Flectobacillus major DSM 103: one gene and its partner. The protein of the gene in region 1 interacts with the protein of each later gene in a pairwise test. Links are inferred from orthologs where the notes say so. Each region holds a gene or a part of one and is shown on either strand. Other genes may lie near its edges. The genes, in order: FLEMA_RS75680 and FLEMA_RS0104430.

Region 1 (9,869 bases):
TTATCGTAATGCTGTTCTATTGGTTTTCCATTGGCTTTTGGCTATGGCGGTACCAGTACTTGAAGTAGATTTCACCTCTTTTTTGTTATTGACCAAATACCCTGCTAAAGCGGCTGCAATAATCTCTTCGTCGGCATCAGGAAGGCTATCCAATACTTCAGGAGTATAGTAAAGGCTGATAAAACGTGTATCGAAATTACCAGAAAGGAAAGCTTCGTGCTGTAGCACAAATTTACAGAAAGGTAAGGTTGTTTGGATACCCGATATTTTGTATTCGTCAATGGCACGAATCATTTTATCGATAGCCTCTTGGCGATCTTTGCCATAAGTAATAAGTTTGGCAATCATTGGGTCATAATAAATAGGAATAGCCATACCTTGTTCCATTCCATCATCTACTCTCACCCCATTACCTTGTGGCCTTACATAAGTATGCAAAGTACCAACATCGGGTAAGAAGTTATTGCGAGGGTCTTCGGCACAAACACGACACTCTACTGCATGGCCATGAATTTGTAAATCCTCTTGCTTAAACGAAATCGGGTGTCCCTCAGCTATGCGAATCATCTCTTTTACTAAATCTACACCAGTGATAAGTTCAGTAACAGGGTGTTCAACTTGCAAACGGGTATTCATTTCTAGGAAATAAAAGTCCAATTTTTCATCTACAATAAACTCGACCGTACCAGCTCCATAATAGTTACAAGCACGAGCTACGTTTACGGCACATTGCCCCATTGCTTCACGGATTTCGGGTGTTAATACAGCCGAGGGGGCTTCTTCAACTACCTTTTGGTGACGACGTTGTACCGAGCATTCACGCTCGAATAAATGAACGATATTGCCATGTTTGTCGCCCAATACCTGAATTTCGATATGTTTTGGCGAAGTAATGTATTTTTCAACAAATACCGCTCCATTCCCAAAAGATGTAATTGCTTCAGAAACGGCACGGTCCATTTGTTCGTCAAATTCCTCTTCATTCTCAACAACCCTCATACCTTTTCCACCACCACCTGCCGATGCTTTGATTAAAACAGGATAGCCAATTTCTTTTGATTTTTGCTTGGCTACCTCACGGTCGGTAACGGCATCTGGTGTACCTGGCACCATCGGAATATTGTATTTGGCTACCGTGTGTTTCGACGAGAGTTTGTCGCCCATCACCTCGATACTTTCGGGCGAAGGGCCAATAAATAGTAAGCCAGCATCAGTGACTTTTTTACAAAAGGCTGCATTTTCAGACAAAAAACCATAGCCAGGGTGAATAGCATCGACGTTGAGGTCTTTACAAATCTGAATAATTTTGTCGCCTAACAAATAAGATTGATTGGAAGGAGGAGGTCCAACACATACGGCTTCATCGGCAAATTTTACGTGTGGAGCCAGTCTGTCAGCTTCCGAGTAAATAGCTACAGTTTTGATACCCATTTCACGTGCTGTTCTCATAACACGCAAAGCTATTTCGCCACGATTGGCTACTAGGAGTTTATGGATTTTTCTCATTAATTATTGGTTTCTTCGATTTTGTTTTGTGAAAAAATTAAATACTTAATTGATGAGTGCAAAGTTAAAATGTTAAATAATTGATTATCATACTAATAAATACAATTAAATACCTAAACTTGCACGATTACTTAATATATTGATAGAAAATAACTAGCGATTTTTGTTAAAAATAGCTTTCATCGTTTCTGACATAGCAATTAGGTCATGAATTTTGTTTCTAGCCAAACGCATAACATGAATGTCGTTTTGATGACTAACCTCAAGGTCGAAGTACCGCCACAAATAAATCATATCGTTGATATGATTGGGAAAATCTTGTATATAATACATCACAAACTGTTTTTCCTGTGCTTGTGCTGTAAAAATAATCAAATACAAATCTTCGTCTTTGAGAATAGCCTTGAGTTGACTTTTAGAAAACTCTCTTGGCATTTCATTATTATCGACTAAAAAATCGATGATAAAACCTTGGTCGTGACACACAAATAGGTTTGTTGTTAAGCCCATAATTCATTTTGTATTTTTCTAAGAAGTAGATAACTTGAAATCTTACAATTGAATAAAAGTACGCCAAAATCTAATTTTTATACAAGTTATAAAACGATTCTTAAATTATACATTTAGCGTAAAAACTTCTTGAAATATTGCAAGCAATAGGCAAAAGTAGACTTGTTATTCTTTGTTTAGTGCAATATTTGGCAGATACAAAATAATACCTTAACTTTGAGATTATTTTAAGATTTTCATGGCAAGATTACTTTATCAAGTTTGATGAAAAACAATAAATGCTGTGAAGATTTTTGGCATTATTCATAAATCTAAAACAAAGATATAAAGTGGATATTTTTGAGAAAGTCGTTAACAACATGGGGCCGCTTGGTTCTTACCACAAGATTGGTCACCACTATTTTTCATTTCCTAAGTTGACAGGAGAACTAGGACCTTATATGAATTTCAATGGCAAGCGTATGCTTAACTGGTCGTTGAATAACTATTTAGGCTTAGCCAATCATCCAGAGGTTCGTGAGGCCGACGCTCAAGCAAGTGCTGACTACGGTTTGGCGTATCCAATGGGTGCAAGAATGATGTCGGGTAACTCTGATTTACACGAAGAGTTTGAGCGTCAATTGGCCGAATTTGTAGGAAAAGAAGATGCCTTTTTATTGAACTATGGGTATCAAGGGGTTATGTCAATTATCGAATGTATGGTTGACCACCGCGATGTCATTGTTTATGATGCCGAATGTCATGCTTGTTTGATTGATGGTATTCGTTTGCACAAAGCCAAAATGGGAACTTATTACAAGTTTAACCATAATGATATGGCTTCGTTACGCAAAAACTTGGAGCGTGCTACTAAAAAAGTAGCCGAAACGGGTGGTGGTATCTTAGTTATTACTGAAGGCGTTTTTGGTATGTCGGGCAAAGTAGGTTCGTTGGACGAAATCGTGGCAATGAAGCAAGATTTTAATTTTAGAATCTTGGTTGACGATGCTCATGGATTTGGTACAATGGGGGCTAATGGCCGTGGAGTACACGAACACCTTAATTGTATTGAAGGTATTGATTTATACTTCTCTACTTTTGCCAAATCAATGGCTGCTATTGGTGCATTTGTAGCTGCTCCAAAAGAAATTATCATGTTTTTGAAATACAATATGCGTTCACAAACTTATGCTAAGGCTCTTCCTATGCCTTATGTAATTGGTGGAATGAAGCGTTTGGAATTGATTAAAAAACACCCTGAATTGCGTGAAAAATTGTGGGAAAATGTACGTGCCTTACAAGATGGATTCCGTAAAAGAGGTTTTGATATTGGAGACACCACTTCGCCAGTAACACCAGTGTTTTTACATGGTGAATATGATGTTCTTATTGCTACTTCATTAATTAGAGATTTACGTGAAAATATGGGTATATTCTGCTCTATCGTGGTTTATCCAGTAGTTCCAAAAGGACAAATCATGTTGCGTATCATTCCTACAGCGTCACATTCACTTGAAGATGTAGAGTATACAATGGACCAGTTTGAGGTTATCCAAAAGCGTTTAGCTGAAGGGGTTTATAAAGCTCAAGCTGAAGAATATAAAGCTGTATTAGCATAATTTTAATACGTTTTTGTGCTATTTCCTTCTTTTTTTCTAAAAAGAATTTGCAACATCTTGGAAATTGACTATATTTCGGCTGTAAAAAATGCGTACAGGACTCGTATGAGCCATTTTAACCATTTATCCAACCTAAATCCAATTACAAATATGAGCAGATTCTCAGAAGTAAAAGACTTGATTTTGTCCTTAGAGGGTGACTTTGAAAAATTCTATGAAAAAGGAAATCAAGCAGCAGGAACTCGTGTAAGAGGTGGTATGCAAGCATTAAAAACTTTGGCACAAGAAATTCGTACTGAAGTTCAGAACTTGAAAAACGAAACTAAATAATTTTTTAAGTCAAAAAAAAGGCTAGAGATATTCTAGCCTTTTTTTATGCTTTATTGCCTAGAAATGGTCTTTATTCATAATAGTAGCAAGGCCATCGGTAGTTTTTTTGCCAGTGGCTACATCCATTATTTCGCATTTAATATCGGCAATGTGTTTGGCTTCGTCGATATTGATTACCGTAAAAACTGCTTCGTAATCGGTATCTACAAACATTGGCCGTTTATATTCTGATACTTGCTTGAGGTAAACACTTCCATAACCAGGAAATTCAGTACCCATTATTTTTGAAAAAATACTAGAAGCCAATGCTCCATGAATAATCGGACGTTTGAATTGGGTTGTAGCAGCAAATTCGGCATCGAGGTGCAATGGATTGTTGTCGCCTGATACTTTTGCGAATAAAATTACGTCATCTTGGGTAAATGAAAACTTATGACGATAAACTGTGTTAAGAGCAATCATGTAAATGGAATTAATAGTTGAGTTTGCAAAGATACTTTTCTAGCCAATAACCTGCTAACGAAATTAAGAAGAATGGTCGGCCACAATCACCCATTGTTTATTGATTTTTCGCCAAAGTAAGGTATAATGCCCTCCAATATCACCTTTTTCGGGTCTGGTAAGTGCCCATTTCCCTACAAGAAAACATACAGTTGGTGACTGAAATTCTACTTTAATAATGGTGAATTTTAGCGTACCCATTGCCGATTTGTCGGGATAATTTTTTTTGTAACTCTCCAACGTTTTTTGATAACCATACGTCACCCCCGATTTGCCAATGTACATTAGCGAGTCGGATTCCCAATAGCCTTTCATAAAGGTAGTTACGTCGCCGTTATTCCAAGCTTGGGTTTGTCGCTCAAGAATATCCAGAATTGTTTTTTTATCTTGATTGGTTTGAGATAAAGCATTCAAACTCATTAGTAAAAGGATAAAAGAGAGAAATCGTTTTTTCATAAGAAGAATCTGTAATTGTGATGAAAGAATAATGTATAACACCGATAATAATTATAAGAATAGACCAATACATCCCTCAAAATTTAGTAGTTTTGGGAATATATATTTGACTTTACCTAAAGGTAATTATTTTTATGAAATTCAAAGAATTTGTAGAGAAATACAAGGATTATTATTTGGTAGATGGATTGATGTACTTATCGTTTATCTTGATGATAGTAATAATGTTTATTTTTTTTAGTTAATATCGCCCTTAATTACTTCCGAGTTTTCAGAAGAATAGAGCTATTTCTAAGAAATTATGGATGAAATAGACAACAAAATGAATAACGGAGAACTGCTTATATGATTTGGTTTGTATTGAATCCTAAGTCTGGCACTACGACCCCAGCACGAAAAAATAAAATTATACAGAGTATCAACAAACAGGCAAATTGTCAATTAATATTAACGGAGTATCCAGGCCATGCTACCGAAATTGCAACTCGGGCTGTACAACAGGGTATAGAAAAAGTTGTGGCAGTAGGAGGTGATGGTACTGTTAATGAAGTAGCTCGTGGTTTGATAGGCTCTGAAACGGCTTTGGGTATCATTCCAATTGGTTCTGGAAACGGATTGGCACGACACCTGAATATTCCCTTGAAATTAGATAAGGCGATTTCATTTGCTATTCAGCAAGGTACTACTCGTATTGACTCGTGTTTTGTTAATGATATTCCCTTCTTTTGTACAGCAGGAGTAGGCTTTGATGCTTTTGTAGCCAATGAGTTTGCTCAACAAGATTCGAGAGGCTTAAAAACCTATGCCAAAATGTCGTTGAAGTCGTTTCGGACTTATAAACCCGAATCTTACCGAATAGCTCATCAAGGTCATGAATATGCTAAAATGGCATTTTCAATTACCTTTGCCAATGCTACACAATATGGTAACAACGCTATGATTTCGCCCAAATCGCAAATTGATGATGGTTTGATTGATTTGGTGGTTTTGAAACCCTTTCCATTTGGAGCAGCTCCAATAATTGGTGTTAGGTTGTTTAGAGGTACTTTGCCCAATTCTAGGTATATTGATATGGAGGTGTCGGAGGAATATAGTCTAAAATCTGAAAAGCCATTATTGATTCATTTTGATGGCGAACCTTTACAATTAGATACCAATGAAATAAAAATTTCAGTTAAGCCAAAATCGCTCAAAGTTGTTGGCGGCTTGATATAATACGATTAATAGTATGTCAAAAAATAAGAAAATCCCTTTGGGGGTGGTATATTCTACTAATCCTGAGTTTGAATATGCTTTTGAAGAAAAAGAAGCTGTAGCTACTTTGCCTGCAAATCAGCAAAATTTGAAGGTTTTGTTAGATAAAAAAGCTAGAGCAGGAAAACAGGTAACGCTTATTACGGGTTTTGTAGGAAGTGACGACGACTTGGAAGCACTTGGCAAGAAACTCAAAAACCTATGTGGTTGTGGTGGCTCTGTGAAAGATGGAGAAGCTATTCTACAAGGCGATTTTAGAGAAAAAGTATTGAACTGGTTACTCCAACAAGGTTATAAAGCTAAGAAAGTCGGTTAATAAAAACATAAGTTATCTCGAATTTTAGATCAAATAGGGCGGTCAAAATTAGTTTTTCGACCGCCCTATTTGGTTAATAGCACGATAGTCCACCTCTTGAATCTCAATAAATACAATTAAGAGGTCTCTATTGTAAATTATCCCAAAATTCAGGATGACTCATGTTTACTACTCCATTAGTTCTTTCAAGATTTTTTGTGCTGCAATCGAAATAATTGTACCCGGTCCAAAAACACCTTTTACACCTGCATTGTATAGATAGTCATAATCTTGAGCAGGAATTACCCCACCCGCTACTACCATAATGTCGTCTCTACCTAATTTTTTGAGTTCGGCAATTAGTTCTGGAATTAAGGTTTTATGACCTGCTGCCAAGCTTGATGCTCCTACGATATGTACATCGTTTTCGGCAGCTTGTTTGGCTACTTCTTCGGGCGTTTGGAAAAGAGGCGTAATATCTACATCAAAGCCCAAGTCGGCAAAACTGGTTGCAATTACTTTTGCCCCACGGTCATGGCCATCTTGTCCCATTTTGGCCACCATAATACGAGGTCTGCGACCTTCCTGTTTCGCAAACGCATCTGCCATTTCTTTGGCAATTCTAAAGTTTTCGTCGTCTGTCACTTCTGCTGAATATACTCCTGAAATTGAACGAATAATAGCCTTATGACGGCCATATACTTTCTCTAAGGCCATCGAAATCTCACCTAAAGTAGCACGTTCGCGGGCTGCATCAACGGCCAAGGCTAGTAAGTTGTCATTTTGTTGTTGGGCTGCATTGGTGAGTTTTTCAAGAGCGGCGGCTACTTTTTCCGAATTTCGTTGGGCTTTTATATGCTCTAATCGTTCTATTTGTGAAAGCCTAACCGCTTGGTTATCTACTTCCAAAATCTCAATAGCTGTTTCTTCTTTCAGTTTATATTTATTAACCCCAACAATAATATCTTTTCCCGAATCAATCCTTGCTTGTTTACGAGCTGCAGCCTCTTCGATTCTCATTTTAGGCAAACCTGTTTCAATAGCTTTAGCCATTCCGCCCAAACTTTCTACTTCCTCAATCAAACTCCATGCTTTATTAACTAACTCTTTGGTAAGGTATTCTATATAATATGAACCACCCCAAGGGTCAACGACACGGGTAATATTAGTTTCATTTTGAAGAAACAGTTGTGTATTGCGGGCAATTCTAGCTGAAAAATCGGTTGGGAGAGCAATAGCTTCATCTAGCGAATTGGTATGTAAGCTTTGGGTATGCCCCAAAGCCGCTGCCATGGCCTCTACGCAAGTTCGGGTTACGTTGTTGAAAGGGTCTTGTTCGGTAAGCGACCATCCCGAAGTTTGGCAGTGAGTTCTCAATGCCAATGATTTAGCATTTTTAGGATTAAATTGTTTGACAATTTTAGCCCAAAGCAACCTGCCAGCACGCATTTTGGCAATTTCCATAAAATGGTTCATGCCTATAGCCCAGAAAAACGATAAACGAGGGGCAAAGTTATCGACATCTAAGCCTGCCGCAATACCTGTACGAAGGTATTCGAGGCCATCGGCAAGGGTATAGGCCAATTCTAAGTCGGCAGTAGCACCAGCTTCTTGCATGTGGTAGCCAGAAATAGAAATAGAATTGAATTTTGGCATATTCTGAGCCGTATATTCAAAAATATCGGCAATAATACGCATCGAAGGAATGGGCGGATAGATATAGGTATTCCGCACCATAAATTCTTTTAGAATATCATTTTGAATTGTTCCTGATAGTTTGTCAGCAGCAACGCCCTGTTCTTGGGCTGCTACAATATAAAAAGCCATGATAGGCAATACTGCCCCGTTCATGGTCATAGATACCGACATTTGGTCGAGGGGAATTTGGTCGAAGAGTATTTTCATATCTTCAACCGAATCGATGGCTACACCAGCTTTTCCAACATCGCCAGTTACACGTGGGTGGTCAGAGTCGTAGCCTCGGTGAGTGGCCAAGTCGAAGGCTACCGAAAGCCCTTTTTGACCTGCTGCTAAGTTGCGTCGATAAAAAGCATTAGATTCTTCGGCCGTCGAGAATCCTGCATATTGGCGAACGGTCCAAGGCTGTTGTACATACATGGTCGAATAAGGACCACGCAAATAGGGGGGAAGCCCTGCCGCAAAACCAAGATGTTGAGCATCGTTCAAATCAACTTGGGTAAAATACGGTTTTACAGGAATTCCTTCGGGAGCTTTCCAAAATTTTGCTGAAGTTGGCTGAATATCCTGAACAGTTCCTTCCTGAAGGCGAATATTTGAAAGATTAGGTTTCATAAAATCAACAAATTGAATACTTGGTTTTAGTCATGAATAGTACCTTTTGAGGAGCTATTCTCTTTTGTTTTGTTATGGAGAAATATACTAAGCTTGCTCAATCACTTCGGACAAGCGAAGGTTGGGCAATAAGGCAAAATTGCTAGCCGATACCTGAGTTTTGGGTTGATAAATAAAAGGTTTTTCGTCGGCTCTAAACTTGTTTACACCAATCATAATGGCTTTTCCTAGCTGAATATTACTAGCTCTACGTTCTTGATTAGTAGCAATTTGCTTTTGTATCCATTCCTGCTCGAAAGCCTTAATAGAACCACCAAGTTGGCTAATTTCTTGTAATAAAGCAAACGATTTTTCGGCAATAGCAAAAGTGAGGTTTTCGAGATAATAGCTGCCTGCCGAAGGGTCAATCACTTTGTCGAGGTATGATTCCTCTTTTAGAATAGTTGAAATATTGCGGGCAATTCGTTGTCCAAAATCATCATCTTGCTCGTAAGTAGCATTATAAGCATGTATACTTAGGGCATCGCAGCCACCAATAATTGCCGACATCGCCTCGGTGGTAGCTCGTAGCATATTGGTGTTGGGGGTAAGAGCCGCATCGAAATACGCCGATGTTTTGCACTGAATTGAAATCGGTAAAGGACTATTTTCGTATCCATAGCCTTCCGACAACACCTTGCTCCAAAGGTATTTGAATGCCCGTATTTTGGCAATTTCAGCAAAATAATCAGTCCCAACAGCCAACGAAAATTCTAGCTTTTGTACAATTTGGCTTAATTCCAAGCCCAGATTGGTAAGTTGGTCGATAGCTTCAATAGTATTGGCCAATGTAAATGCTACCTCCTGTATGATATTGGCTCCAGCGTTGTGAAACACTTCGCTTGAAAGATGCACCACCTTAAATTGAGGGTGATTTTGTACTTTTCTAATAGAGTCGGCCAAACGACCCCATGCCAAATCATCTATTTTACCCGATTGCATCCAGTGAGACAGTAAATCATCTTGTACGCCTCCTTTCATAAGATAAGGGATGAGTTTTTCTAAAGTATCGATCACTTCATGGCCTTGCGATTGTACTTTGAAATAAATTGGCGTATCGGAAAGTT
Region 2 (11,973 bases), 4.8 Mb from region 1 along the record:
GTGTCGATATTGGCCCTCTTGCTCCACAAGGTACTGTTTTGATTGGTTTCAAGCCCGACCCTCAGCGTTACTTTGAATACCATCATGCCTCTAATGATAAATTTGAAACCGTTAACCAACGTGAATTAGAAATGGGGGCTGCTTCGATGGCATCGTTGATTTACTTGCTAGACAAATACGGTCTTTAATACCAGTACAAACATTAGTCATCCCGATTTTTTAGCAAAAACAAGGCGGTCGAAATTAGTTTTTCGACCGCCTTGTTTGATTAATAGTCAATAAATGCCTTACAATTGTGTACTTTTTTCCAATAAATACAAACAAGAGGTCTCTATTGTAAATTATCCCAAAATATTGGGAAGACTCATGTTTAACGAATATCGTCTAGGAGTATAAACCGAAAGCTTATTTATACGTGCTAATAGAATAACAATTCAGATAAAAAACATCTTCTATAAGGGTATTTACCTCCAAGAGGATATGTTCTCAATAACTTTTTTTACTTATTACAAACAACTAGGCGATTTTTTCTCTGCTTCATTAAACTTCTCTTCCCAAAATGCAGGCTCGTGTACGTCCCAAGCATGACACCCGAAGGGTAATTTCCCCAATTTTTGAATAGACCGTTGCGGAAAAAATTCAACCGAAAAAGCAAGGGCTTCACGATAATCGGGAGTTTTGATATGCTTAACAAAGCGGTTTACTTCTATACCAAAAAATACATCTTCGTTGAATTGATGCCCATTCTGAGCTAAATAATAATCTATTTTGACCCTAAACTGGTTGGTTACCTTCAAAAAGGCACTCACTTTTCTGAGCGAAAAGCCTCCATTGCCTACGCTATTTTGTAAGATAATCTCTTTGGGCGTAATACCGTCTTCTTTGGTGAGTCCCAAAACTGTCGCTATTTTCTTTTTTATATTAAACCGTATTTCGTCTAATGGCGACGTAAACTCCCAATCTCTCAACCAGGGTGCACCAATATAATCATACCCTTTTTGACACCATTCTGTTAATTGATCGCTAAAAATGTAGGCATCTAACTGATAAATTAAAATATATTCAAAATCTACAAATCGCTGATAAAATTCTGACGACATCATCAGTCGGTTATACGCCTGAATATCAGCAAAATACATAGACGGGAAATTTTCAACACTCAAATTGTCATATTGTACCAACAAAGCCGACAAATCCAAATGCTCAGGTTTTGCGATTATCATAGGGTGGTTTTTCAATACTGAGACACAGCGTTCAAGCGACCTCCTTTCGCCATTGCTTAGCACCGCTTTGTACATTGGAATCACTACTGCAACCTCTTTTTTCAACATAAATATCAATGATTAAACAAGCTCGAAAATCGACTCATTGTTATTTCCAAATCTTCGTGCTTGCTAATGTACGTTAATACTGATTTTTGAATCCTACAAGTCCTAATTAAGACTTGTAAGGTTACGACATTGTCGGATTAGTGAGCCTCTAACCAATTGGCACCAAGCCCAATACCAGTTTCCATTTTTACAGGAAACTCAATAGCATGAATCATAAGGTTATTGACATTTTCTTTGAGCAAGTCTATTTCCGAAATATGTGCATCAAAAACCAATTCATCATGTACTGTCAAAATCATGCGTGACTTGAGTTTTTCTTTTTTGATAAAATTATTCACCTTTATCATAGCCACTTTTATCATGTCGGCTGCCGAGCCTTGAATAGGAGCATTGATAGCGTTCCGTTCGGCAAAACCGCGTTCTACCATATTCTGAGCGTTAATATCTCGGAGGTAACGCCTTCTGCCTAAGACCGTTTCGACATAGCCCATATCACGAGCTTTGATCACCGCCGAATCCATGTATTTTTTGATAGATGGAAACTCACGCCAATAGCTATCTATAATTTCTTTGGCTTCGGTACGAGAAATATCTATTTGTTGTGACAATCCAAATGCCGAAACACCATAAATAATACCAAAGTTAACCGTTTTGGCTTTTCTACGCATATCTGGCGTTACTTCGTCGAGGCTTACATTAAACACTTTGGCAGCAGTAGTAGCGTGAATGTCACGTCCCTGATTAAAAGCCTCTATCATAGATTCGTCCTGAGCAAAAGCCGCCATAATACGCAATTCTATTTGCGAATAATCGGCCGACAATATCTGAAACTCTTCATTACGAGGAATAAACGCCTTTCTGATTTCACGCCCACGAGGGGTTCTTATCGGAATATTCTGTAAGTTGGGATTGGTACTCGACAAACGCCCTGTTACAGCCACGGCCTGATTAAAAGAAGTATGAATACGTCCTGTTCGTGGCGAAATCAGCAAAGGGAGGGCATCAACATAAGTGGACTTTAGCTTTTGTAATTCTCTGAAATCCAAAATCTTACGAGCAATTTCATGTTCACCTTCGAGTTTCGACAAAATTTCTTCGCCCGTCATATATTGCCCTGTTTTGGTTTTTTTGGCCTTAGGGTCTAGTTTAAGCTTTTCAAAAAGCACCTCCCCTAATTGTTTGGGCGAACCAATATTAAAATCAACTCCAGCCAGTTCAAATACACGGTCTTGTACTACACGCATATCGCTTTCAAGGGTTTTGGACATATCTGCCAAAAACTCGGTATCAATACGAATACCCTCTAGCTCGATATCGGTAAGCACCTGTGTAAGGGGCATTTCTACCTCCTCAAACAATTTGATGGCACTTGTACTTTCAGCTAAAATAGGATGTAGCTTTTGTTTTAACTGAAGAGTAATATCAGCATCTTCGGCAGCATATTCTTTGATTTTTTCAAAGTCAACATCACGCATATTGCCTTGCTTTGCTCCTTTTTTTCCGATGAGTTCTTCAATAGATACTGGCGTATAATTCAAAAAATCTTCTGCCAAAATATCCATATTATGGCGTTTGTCTGGCTCGATAAGGTAATGTGCCAGCATAGTATCGTAGAGTTTTCCTTTTACCGAAACACCGTATTGCTGCAAAACCATCAAGTCATATTTAATATTTTGAGCTATTTTTTCGATACTTTCATTTTCAAATACAGGCTTAAATTCATTCAAAATCGCCTGAGCATCTTCTCTATTTTCGGGAATAGGCACATAAAATGCTTCGCCAGCACGATAGGCAAAAGCCAAACCTACCAATTCAGCTTCTACGGCATCGATATTGGTGGTTTCGGTATCAAAACAAAGGCTATCTTGAATACTCAGAAAATGCACTAAGTTTTGTCTGAGTTCGGGCGTATTAATTAAGTGATATTCATGAACGGTATTATGAATATTGCCTTTGGTTGCAAGCTCAACGCTTGGACTGCTCAAAGGCAAGGTTTTTTCTTGTACCAAGCTACCAAACAAGTCCATCTGACCACTGGCCTGAGCTTTGGCGGCTTTGGGCGAAGTTTCTTCTTTTGGCGTAACAGCCTCGGTGTCTTCACCTAACATTCTTTTGCGAAGCGTTCTAAACTCCAGTTCGTCCAATAATGCCGAAAGAGCATCTTTATTCACTTCCGACATACGCAGATCGTCTTCGATGAAATCAATTGGTACTTCACACAATATTGTAGCCAACTCTTTAGACAAAAGCCCTTGCTGAGCAAAGTTGATTACATTTTCCTTTTGTTTACCTTTTAGTTTATCAACATTGGCAATCAAGTTTTCGACCGAGCCATACTCCTCAATAAGTTTCTGAGCGGTTTTTTCTCCAATGCCAGGAATACCAGGGATATTATCGACAGCATCACCCATAAGGCCAAGAATATCAATTACTTGATCAACACTTTTGATACCCCATCGTTCACAAATTTCGGCAGGCCCCAATACCTCTACCCCTTTTCCCATAAAGGCAGGTTTATACATTTTGATACGTTCCTCTACCAACTGGCCATAATCTTTATCGGGAGTCATCATATACACCTCTATATCGTCGTGTTCACGCACAGCCCTTTTGGCAATAGTACCAATAACATCGTCGGCCTCGTAGCCATCCATGATAAGCTTTGGAATATTCATGGCATCTAAAAGGCGTTTTACATACGGAATAGCCACAGTAATATCTTCGGGTTGTTCTTGTCGCTGAGCCTTATATGCCTCAAACTGAATATGTCGAAAAGTTGGCTTAGGCGTATCAAAAGCTACCCCGATGTGTGTTGGTTTTTCTTTTGCCAAAATCTCAAGCAAAGTATTAGTAAAACCAAACACAGCACTTGTATTCAAGCCCTTAGAGGTGATTCTAGGCGTTTTCTGGAACGCAAAATGGGCTCGATATATCAACGCCATTGCGTCGAGAAGAAACAGTTTTTTCATAAAGAAAGGTAATTAATAATGCGTGTTGAATAAAACTTTCTGACAATCAACACTTTTACATGACCGATTGATATACGTATTATCATAAAATCAGTCACTTATAGATTCTCATCACCGCTGCTATCTGAGCTACAGAGCTAGCAGGCTAAAATTTCATTTCCCAAAAATACCAAAATCTGACGGGAGTAATACATAAAAAAGGCTAACAAGTTTTTCATTAGGCTTTTTCTTCCCAAACACGACAAATATTAACAATCGTTTCTACGGCCTTTTCCATGTCTTGTACCGAAACCCATTCATGTTTGCCATGAAAAGCATGTTCGCCTGCAAAAATATTAGGGCAAGGCAAACCCATAAACGACAAGCGAGAACCATCTGTACCTCCACGAATACTCATTTGTTTGGCCTTGATACCACTTCTTTCGATACCCTCAATGGCATTTTGAATAACAGAGGGGTATTGGTCGAGTATTACTTTCATATTGCGGTATTGCTCGTGTACTTCAAAAGTAGCCTTCGAGTTGGGATACGACAGCAGTACCTCGTCCATAATATTTTTCAAAATAGCTTCATGAGCCTGCAAAGCACTATCAGTAAAATCACGAATAATAAACGACACTTCGGCTTGTTCTACCGCCCCCGATATTCCTACAGGATGAATAAAGCCTTCTTTCCCTTCGGTGGTTTCGGGCGAAAGTTTTTCTTGGGGCAAATTGGCCACAATTTGAGCTGCAATTTTCAAAGCACTTTCCATTTTGCCCTTGGCAAATCCCGGATGTTGACTAACCCCTGTAATTTTTATGATAACGCCATCGGCCGAAAAAGTCTCATCTTCCAGCGAGCCAAGTGTTTCACCATCAATGGTATAACCATAATCAGCCCCTAGTTTGGCAAGGTCGACCTTGGCAGTACCTCTACCAATTTCTTCATCGGGCGTGAACAATATTCGTACTTTACCACGTTGTATATTCGGATGCGTCATTAAATAATAGGCTGCATCCATAATTTCGGCAACCCCCGCTTTGTTATCGGCACCCAACAAAGTAGTGCCACTAGCAGTTATAATATCATTACCGATTTGCTCAGCCAAGTCAACATGTTCTTTTAAGCGAATCACCTGAGTGGTGTCGTCGGGTAGCATCAAATCTTGTCCTTGATAATTGGTATGAATAATGGGTTTTACGCCTTGTCCCGAACAATCTGGCGAGGTATCAACGTGCGCACAAAAACACAATACTGGTACATTTTTGGTAGTATTGGCAGGAATCGTGGCATATACATAGCCATATTCGTCGAGTTGGGCATCGGTAATGCCCATTTCTTGCAATTCTTTCACCAATAATTGGCTTAAATGTTTCTGTTTTTCGGTAGAAGGCTGAGTCTCGGAAGCAGGGTTCGACTGGGTGTCAATCTGAACGTATCTTAAAAAACGCTCTGTTACGGTATTTTGATAGTTTATAAGCATTTTATTCAATTTTGAGTATGGTATTTTAAACAAAAATTATAATAAATCAAATTAAAAAGTAGGTATAACTGGCCTCAACAATACGAGTTTTGCAGCGTTTTATTTAATTATTCGTAGAATTTTTATGGCAAAAATTATTTATTTCACAACTTTTAACAAAGGTAATGAAGGTTTCAAATTTCGTGATTATCTTGCATAAACATTCTTTTGGGAATCATTATTAGGTCTAGTAAAATTGTACAATTTATATATGTATCTAAATTTACCAAAGAAACACTAGAGGAATGCCTTGCTAAAGGCAATTTTCAGTAATTTCGCTTCGTCAAAATAAAAACAAATTTTCAAAAGGTTAAGCCAAATAATATATAGGTTATGTCAGATTTTGCAGAACTATCATTAGGTGATAAACGCATTCAGTTGCCTGTTATCACAGGAACTGAAGATGAAAAAGCAATTGATATTGCCAAGCTCCGTGACGAGACAGGTTATATCACAATTGACTCAGGTTACAAGAATACAGGTGCCACAAAAAGTGCCATCACATTTTTGGATGGCGAATTAGGAATTCTTCGTTACAGAGGGTACTCTATCGAAGAATTAGCTGAAAAAGCTACTTTCTTGGAAGTTGCTTATCTCTTGATTTATGGTGAATTGCCTACTGCAGAGCAATATGCCTCGTTTGAGACAGAAATCAAAATGCACACTATCGTCAATGAGGATATGCGTAAGATTTTTGAAGGCTTCCCTGTAAATGCTCACCCAATGGGCGTTTTATCAGCAATGGTATGTGCAATGTCTGCTTTTTACACAGGCGATAAAGCTGGTTCTGACGAGCTTAACATTATCCGTTTGTTGTCAAAAATGCCTTCAATGGCTACTTGGTCTTACAAAAAATCTCAAGGACACCCAATCAACTATCCTAAAAATTCGCTGGATTATTGTTCAAACTTCTTACAAATGATGTTTGCTTTGCCAGTAGAAGACTATACTGTTGACCCTGTGGTTTCTGCGGCATTGAACAAGCTCTTAATTCTTCATGCCGACCACGAGCAAAACTGTTCTACTTCTACAGTTCGCTTGGTGGGTTCGTCACATGCAAGTTTATATGCTTCTATTTCGGCAGGTATCAATGCCCTTTCGGGGCCTCTTCATGGTGGTGCCAACCAAGAGGTAATTGAAATGCTAGAAGCTATCAAAGCTGACGGTGGCGATACAGATAAGTTTATTGCTATGGCAAAAGACAAAACGTCTGGCTTCCGTTTGATGGGCTTTGGCCACCGTGTTTACAAAAACTTCGACCCTCGTGCTAAAATCATCAAAAAAGCAGCAGACGATGTTTTGGCTAAATTAGGTGTAAACGACCCTATTTTGGAAATTGCAAAAAAATTAGAAGAAGCAGCTCTTAACGACCCGTATTTTGTTCAACGCAAGTTATATCCAAACGTTGACTTCTACTCAGGCATTATTTACCGTGCTTTAGGTATTCCTACCAATATGTTTACAGTAATGTTTGCGATTGGTCGTTTGCCAGGTTGGATTGCTCAGTGGAAAGAAATGAAATCAAACAAAGAGCCTATCGGTCGTCCACGTCAAGTATATGTTGGGGCTACTCCTCGCGAGTATGTTGAGATTGCCAACAGATAGAAAGTCTCCATTTTGGCTTTTTCAAGCCAATAATGATATAAAAAAGGGTATGCTTCTTGCTTGAAGCGTACCCTTTTTTCTTATATAAAATTTGGTATTGATGTTTCAAAACTACTATTTCATACTGTTATTAAGAAAAAAGCAAAAGCTAATTTTTTGATAGTCAGATATATAAAATTTTTTATTACCTTTGCAAAATGTTTTCCTTCCTTGGAACGTACTATATAATACCGTAATCCCACATTCAGTGGTGCTTCTTTGTTTCTGTTAAAGTATGCTTATTCTTTCGTGCAAAAGCACATCAAGCGTTTACTTTTTTCAAATATTTAAACCGTAATTCTATGAGGATATTCAAGTATGTATTACTATTTGGCGTTGTGTTGTGGTGTAATTGTCAAGCAAAAGCTCAAGTTGGTGAAAAGTATTATGGCCGAGCCTCTTATTATGCTGACAAATTTCATGGTCGAATGACATCAAGTGGTGAACCCTACAGCCGTGAAGAATACACAGCGGCACATCGAACCCTACCATTCAATACTATTTTGGAAGTTACCAATACTACTAACAACAAAACCGTTGTGGTAAAAGTAAACGACAGAGGGCCTTTTGCTTACAGTCGTGTATTGGATTTATCGTTTGTGGCAGCTCGTGACTTGGAGCTACTAGCCAATGGAGAAGCTGATATTCAAATTAAGGTGATTGCCATGGACAACCCTGCATACGTATTGGCATCGTACGAACCTGGCGCTAAAGGCGATTTTACTCGTGAGTTTCGACAGCATTTGCCCATCAAGTTTGAGATGAAAGATGGCAAAATGATTTTAGATACTGCTTATCAAGCTACGCCTACTGTAGCATCAGCCCCAAAGGTTTTGCCTATTCAAACCAACCAACCTTTGATAGTAGAAACAGCTCCTCAAAAAATATACAATTCGGCCGATTCTAGCCAACAACATAAGTATATTAGGGTAATAAAGGATATTAACGGCAACTATAAAATAGATGCTTCGGGCAATCCTGAAAAAACTACACTAGCAAGCAATACGCCTGCTACTCCTACAGAAAACAATAGCCCTAGCAACTCCAACCGACACGAATACTTAAATGTATACACCGACGCTGAAGGTCGAATCCGTGTGAGTTCTGGCAATACTACCAACAATACCAACTCATTCACTAGCGACCTGCCCTCAAAAGTTTCGGTTACTCCCCAAAAGGAAACAACTATTCTAGCTTCACAAAAAGAGCTTGCTTATACAACCGAAGCCAAACCTGTTGCTGAAAAAACCAAAGAAGTCAATAAGGATACTCCCCAAAAACATTCGTACTTACAAGTAGTACGCGATGCCGATGGCCGAGTTAGGGTAGATACCAAAACACAAAATGATAATTAAAATGGTCTGTTTTCGATTCATTGGTGGAAGAAAATAGGGCTTATAGCGATAAAAAAGGTTGTTTCTACCAAGAAACAACCTTTTTTGTTAGTTTTGTTATTAATAGAATTACCTCTCAATTATCCACACCAAAAGACGTTCTCGTCTTTTTTTAACCAACAACTTCATTAACATGATAAAAAAAATATCAGTCGTATTGCTCGTACTTTCCAATAGTATTTTTGCCCAAACAGGTAAAGATAAGGTATTGGTAACCGACATGACCAAAATCAAACAAGTTGGAGCGGTAAGTATTGCCCCAGATGGAAAAAAAGCAATTTATGCCTTACGTACCAACGAAATTAGCGAAGACAATAAAGGTGAATACGATTACCGTTCGCACCTTTGGCTTACCGACTTCCAAAGTACCAAACAACTCACCCGTGGTACTGAAAGCGTTGGCGGTGCATCGTGGTCGCCCGATGGCAAACAAATTACTTTTGCTCGTGGGGTAAAAGGAAAATCACAGATATTTGTGATGCCCCTCGACGGCGGTGAGGCATTTCAATTAACCGACCTCAAACAAGGGGCTTCAAATCCTACTTTTTCGCCCGATGGTAGCAAGATTTTGTTTTCAGTAGGTGTTTCTCTTTCCGAAATGCTAAAAGATACCTTACTCAATCCTAGCAAATCTTTGCCCTCATGGTCATTTGAAAAAGCTGGATTCAAAAATAACAACTTTCTAAAAGGTGATAAAAAGGTAAAAGCCAATCCAGATGGTAATCTGGAAGAGATTAGAGCCTATTTAGAGAAAGATGTTGCAGACAAAAAAGCAAAAGTATTCAGTCGTCTCAACTTTCAAGGCGAAGCTAGTACCGACCCTGAAATTAGATTTAACTTACTATTTGTTATAGAAGCCAAAGAAGGAGCTAAACCCGTACAAATTACCCGAGGATTTTGGTCGTATAATGCAGCAAACTGGTCGGCCGATGGTAAAAAGATATATGCAGTATCGGGCAAAGATAGCACCCTCCACCCCGACCGAGAACAAAGTACAGCCATTGTATCTATCAATGCCGATGGTACAGGACTCAAGCAACTTATTGCAGAAAAAGGCAGTCAGTTCTCTAATCCAAGTCCTTCGCCCGATGGCAAATGGATAGCATTTACCAAATCTCAACCTAGTTGGTTGGGTTTCAATCAGCTTTATATTGCTAATATCGACGGGGCCAATATTACTCAAATTGTATTTGACCGTGCGTCGGGCAACTTAGAGTGGTCGGATGATGCCAAATACTTGTATTTATCAGCTCCTTCCAACGGAGGAACACCTTTATACAGAGTAGACCTTCAATCGAAAAAAGTAGAACGTCTTACTGATTTTGATTCGGGTGTTACGGCTTTTGATATAGCTAAAGATAAAATCGCTTTTGCCAAAACAGAAGTTAAAAACCCTTCAGAACTATATGTTTCTGACCTTTTGGTAAAAAATCCAGTAAAGGTATCGGCTCATAACGACGATTGGCTCAAAAACAAAGCATTGAGTTTTCCAGAAAAACGCATTTATACCAATTCAAAAGGAATGAAAGTAGAATACTGGATAATGAAACCGTCGCAACTAGAAGCTGGTAAAAAATATCCACTGTTACTTAATATGCACGGTGGCCCAACAGCCATGTGGGGCCCAGGCGAAAGCTCGATGTGGCACGAATTCCAGTATTTTTGCTCGCAAGGATACGGCGTTGTATATGCCAATCCACGTGGCTCGGGAGGGTATGGAAAAGATTTTCAGTTTGCCAATTACCAAGATTGGGGAACAGGCCCAGCCGAAGATGTTTTAGCAGCAGCTACAGATGCCGCTAAAGAAAAATGGGTAGATACCTCACGTCAGGTACTTACTGGAGGCTCGTATGCAGGTTATTTAACGGCTTGGATTGTTGGCCACGACCACCGTTTCAAAGCAGCTTTTGCACAAAGAGGTGTTTATGACCTTACAACTTTTATGGGTGAAGGCAATGCTTGGCGATTAGTCCCTAACTATTTTGGTGGATACCCTTGGGAAGAAGCTATTAAGCCTATTTTGGCACGTGAATCGCCATATTCGTATATCGACAAAATCAAAACGCCATTATTAATTAAACACGGTGAGAACGACCTTCGTACTGGCGTTATCCAAAGCGAAATGATGTATAAATCATTGAAAATCATGGGCAAAGAAGTAGAATATGTTCGTATGCCTGGAGGTACTCATGAGCTTTCAAGAACAGGAAATGTCCGTCAGAAAATAGATAGAATGCTCCGTATCTATGAGTTTTTTGAAAGGTATATTACTAAGTAAATAAACATAAGTCATCCCAAATTTTGGGTTCAAACAAGGCGGTCGAAATTAGTTTTTCGACCGCCTTGTTTGATTAATAGTCAATAAATGCCTAAGAGTTGTGTACTTTTTTTCCAATAAATACTAACAAGAGGTCTTTATTAGAAATTATCCCAAAATGCGGGACGACTCATGTTTTTTGTTTATTTAGTAATATGATAGGTTTTGCGTTGCAAACCTATACCAGTTAGAGTCAGGGATTTCCAGTGTGCTGGTAATTTAATTCCTTTTATTTGTTCTATTCCTCCTTCTCCAATATCCAATCCTCCAAAACCATTGAGTATCGTTTGTAAAAAACCTCCTGCTCCTGTAGCAAAATAGGGGTTTGTACCTCCTGCTGTTTCGGCCAACACCCCAAAAGGTGGTACTTCGTTGGGTTTATAGCTTTTTACTAGCAAATCATAGGCTTTAGGGATATTACCCAAACGAGCATGCAATATAGATAGAATCGCAAACGACATTGCTGGGCCATCGGGCGACATTTTGGCTTCGTAATAATCTAAATCTTTTTTGATTGCCTGATTTTCGGTCACTTGGTGCATCGGATACGCCAACAGATTTACATCGGCTTGCTTAATCATTTCTCCTTTATAAGTGGCGTGTTCGAGGGTAATCCCTTCGGCATTTTTCAGAATAACTAAATTTTTCATAACATCCTCCCAGCGTGGGTCAACATCGATATGCAGCTCGTCGGCGGCTTCTATTGCAAAATCCAATACTTCTTTTACCATTCCATTGGTATAGGCATTATCATCTACATTTTCGGCCCATTCGTCAGCACACACCACATTGATAATATGGTATTTGTTATCTG

Evidence for each region.
Region 2: the proteins of FLEMA_RS75680 (region 1) and FLEMA_RS0104430 interact in binary tests that used the Escherichia coli proteins (3 or more experiments, as listed by UniProt). The link is inferred for Flectobacillus major DSM 103 from one-to-one orthologs.

What each region holds. Positions count from the first base shown.
Region 1 is NZ_KE386491.1:5,421,668-5,431,536, forward strand. Bases 4,445-7,181 are described here. They hold FLEMA_RS75680 (diacylglycerol/lipid kinase family protein), read left to right. Parts: upstream 4,445-5,246; coding sequence 5,247-6,116; downstream 6,117-7,181. Other genes in these bases: FLEMA_RS0165795 (YybH family protein), read right to left, coding at 4,470-4,901; FLEMA_RS75685 (translation initiation factor), read left to right, coding at 6,130-6,471; scpA (methylmalonyl-CoA mutase), read right to left, coding at 6,640-7,181. In the rest of the region: accC (acetyl-CoA carboxylase biotin carboxylase subunit), read right to left, coding at 1-1,506; FLEMA_RS75665 (hypothetical protein), read right to left, coding at 1,660-2,016; FLEMA_RS75670 (aminotransferase class I/II-fold pyridoxal phosphate-dependent enzyme), read left to right, coding at 2,346-3,614; FLEMA_RS0165785 (BF3379 family histone-like protein), read left to right, coding at 3,765-3,944; FLEMA_RS0165790 (MaoC family dehydratase), read right to left, coding at 4,002-4,406; more of scpA, read right to left, coding at 7,182-8,763; FLEMA_RS0165855 (methylmalonyl-CoA mutase family protein), read right to left, coding at 8,851-9,869. UniProt on the Escherichia coli protein: In vitro phosphorylates phosphatidylglycerol but not diacylglycerol; the in vivo substrate is unknown.
Region 2 is NZ_KE386491.1:616,471-628,443, reverse strand. Bases 5,393-8,273 are described here. They hold FLEMA_RS0104430 (citrate synthase), read left to right. Parts: upstream 5,393-6,137; coding sequence 6,138-7,409; downstream 7,410-8,273. Other genes in these bases: FLEMA_RS75885 (septal ring lytic transglycosylase RlpA family protein), read left to right, coding at 7,751-8,273; pepT (peptidase T), read right to left, coding at 5,393-5,765. In the rest of the region: FLEMA_RS0104450 (M20/M25/M40 family metallo-hydrolase), read left to right, coding at 1-188; FLEMA_RS67490 (DUF5672 family protein), read right to left, coding at 507-1,331; polA (DNA polymerase I), read right to left, coding at 1,469-4,300; more of pepT, read right to left, coding at 4,518-5,392; more of FLEMA_RS75885, read left to right, coding at 8,274-8,803; FLEMA_RS0104420 (S9 family peptidase), read left to right, coding at 8,976-11,120; FLEMA_RS0104415 (kojibiose hydrolase), read right to left, coding at 11,303-11,973.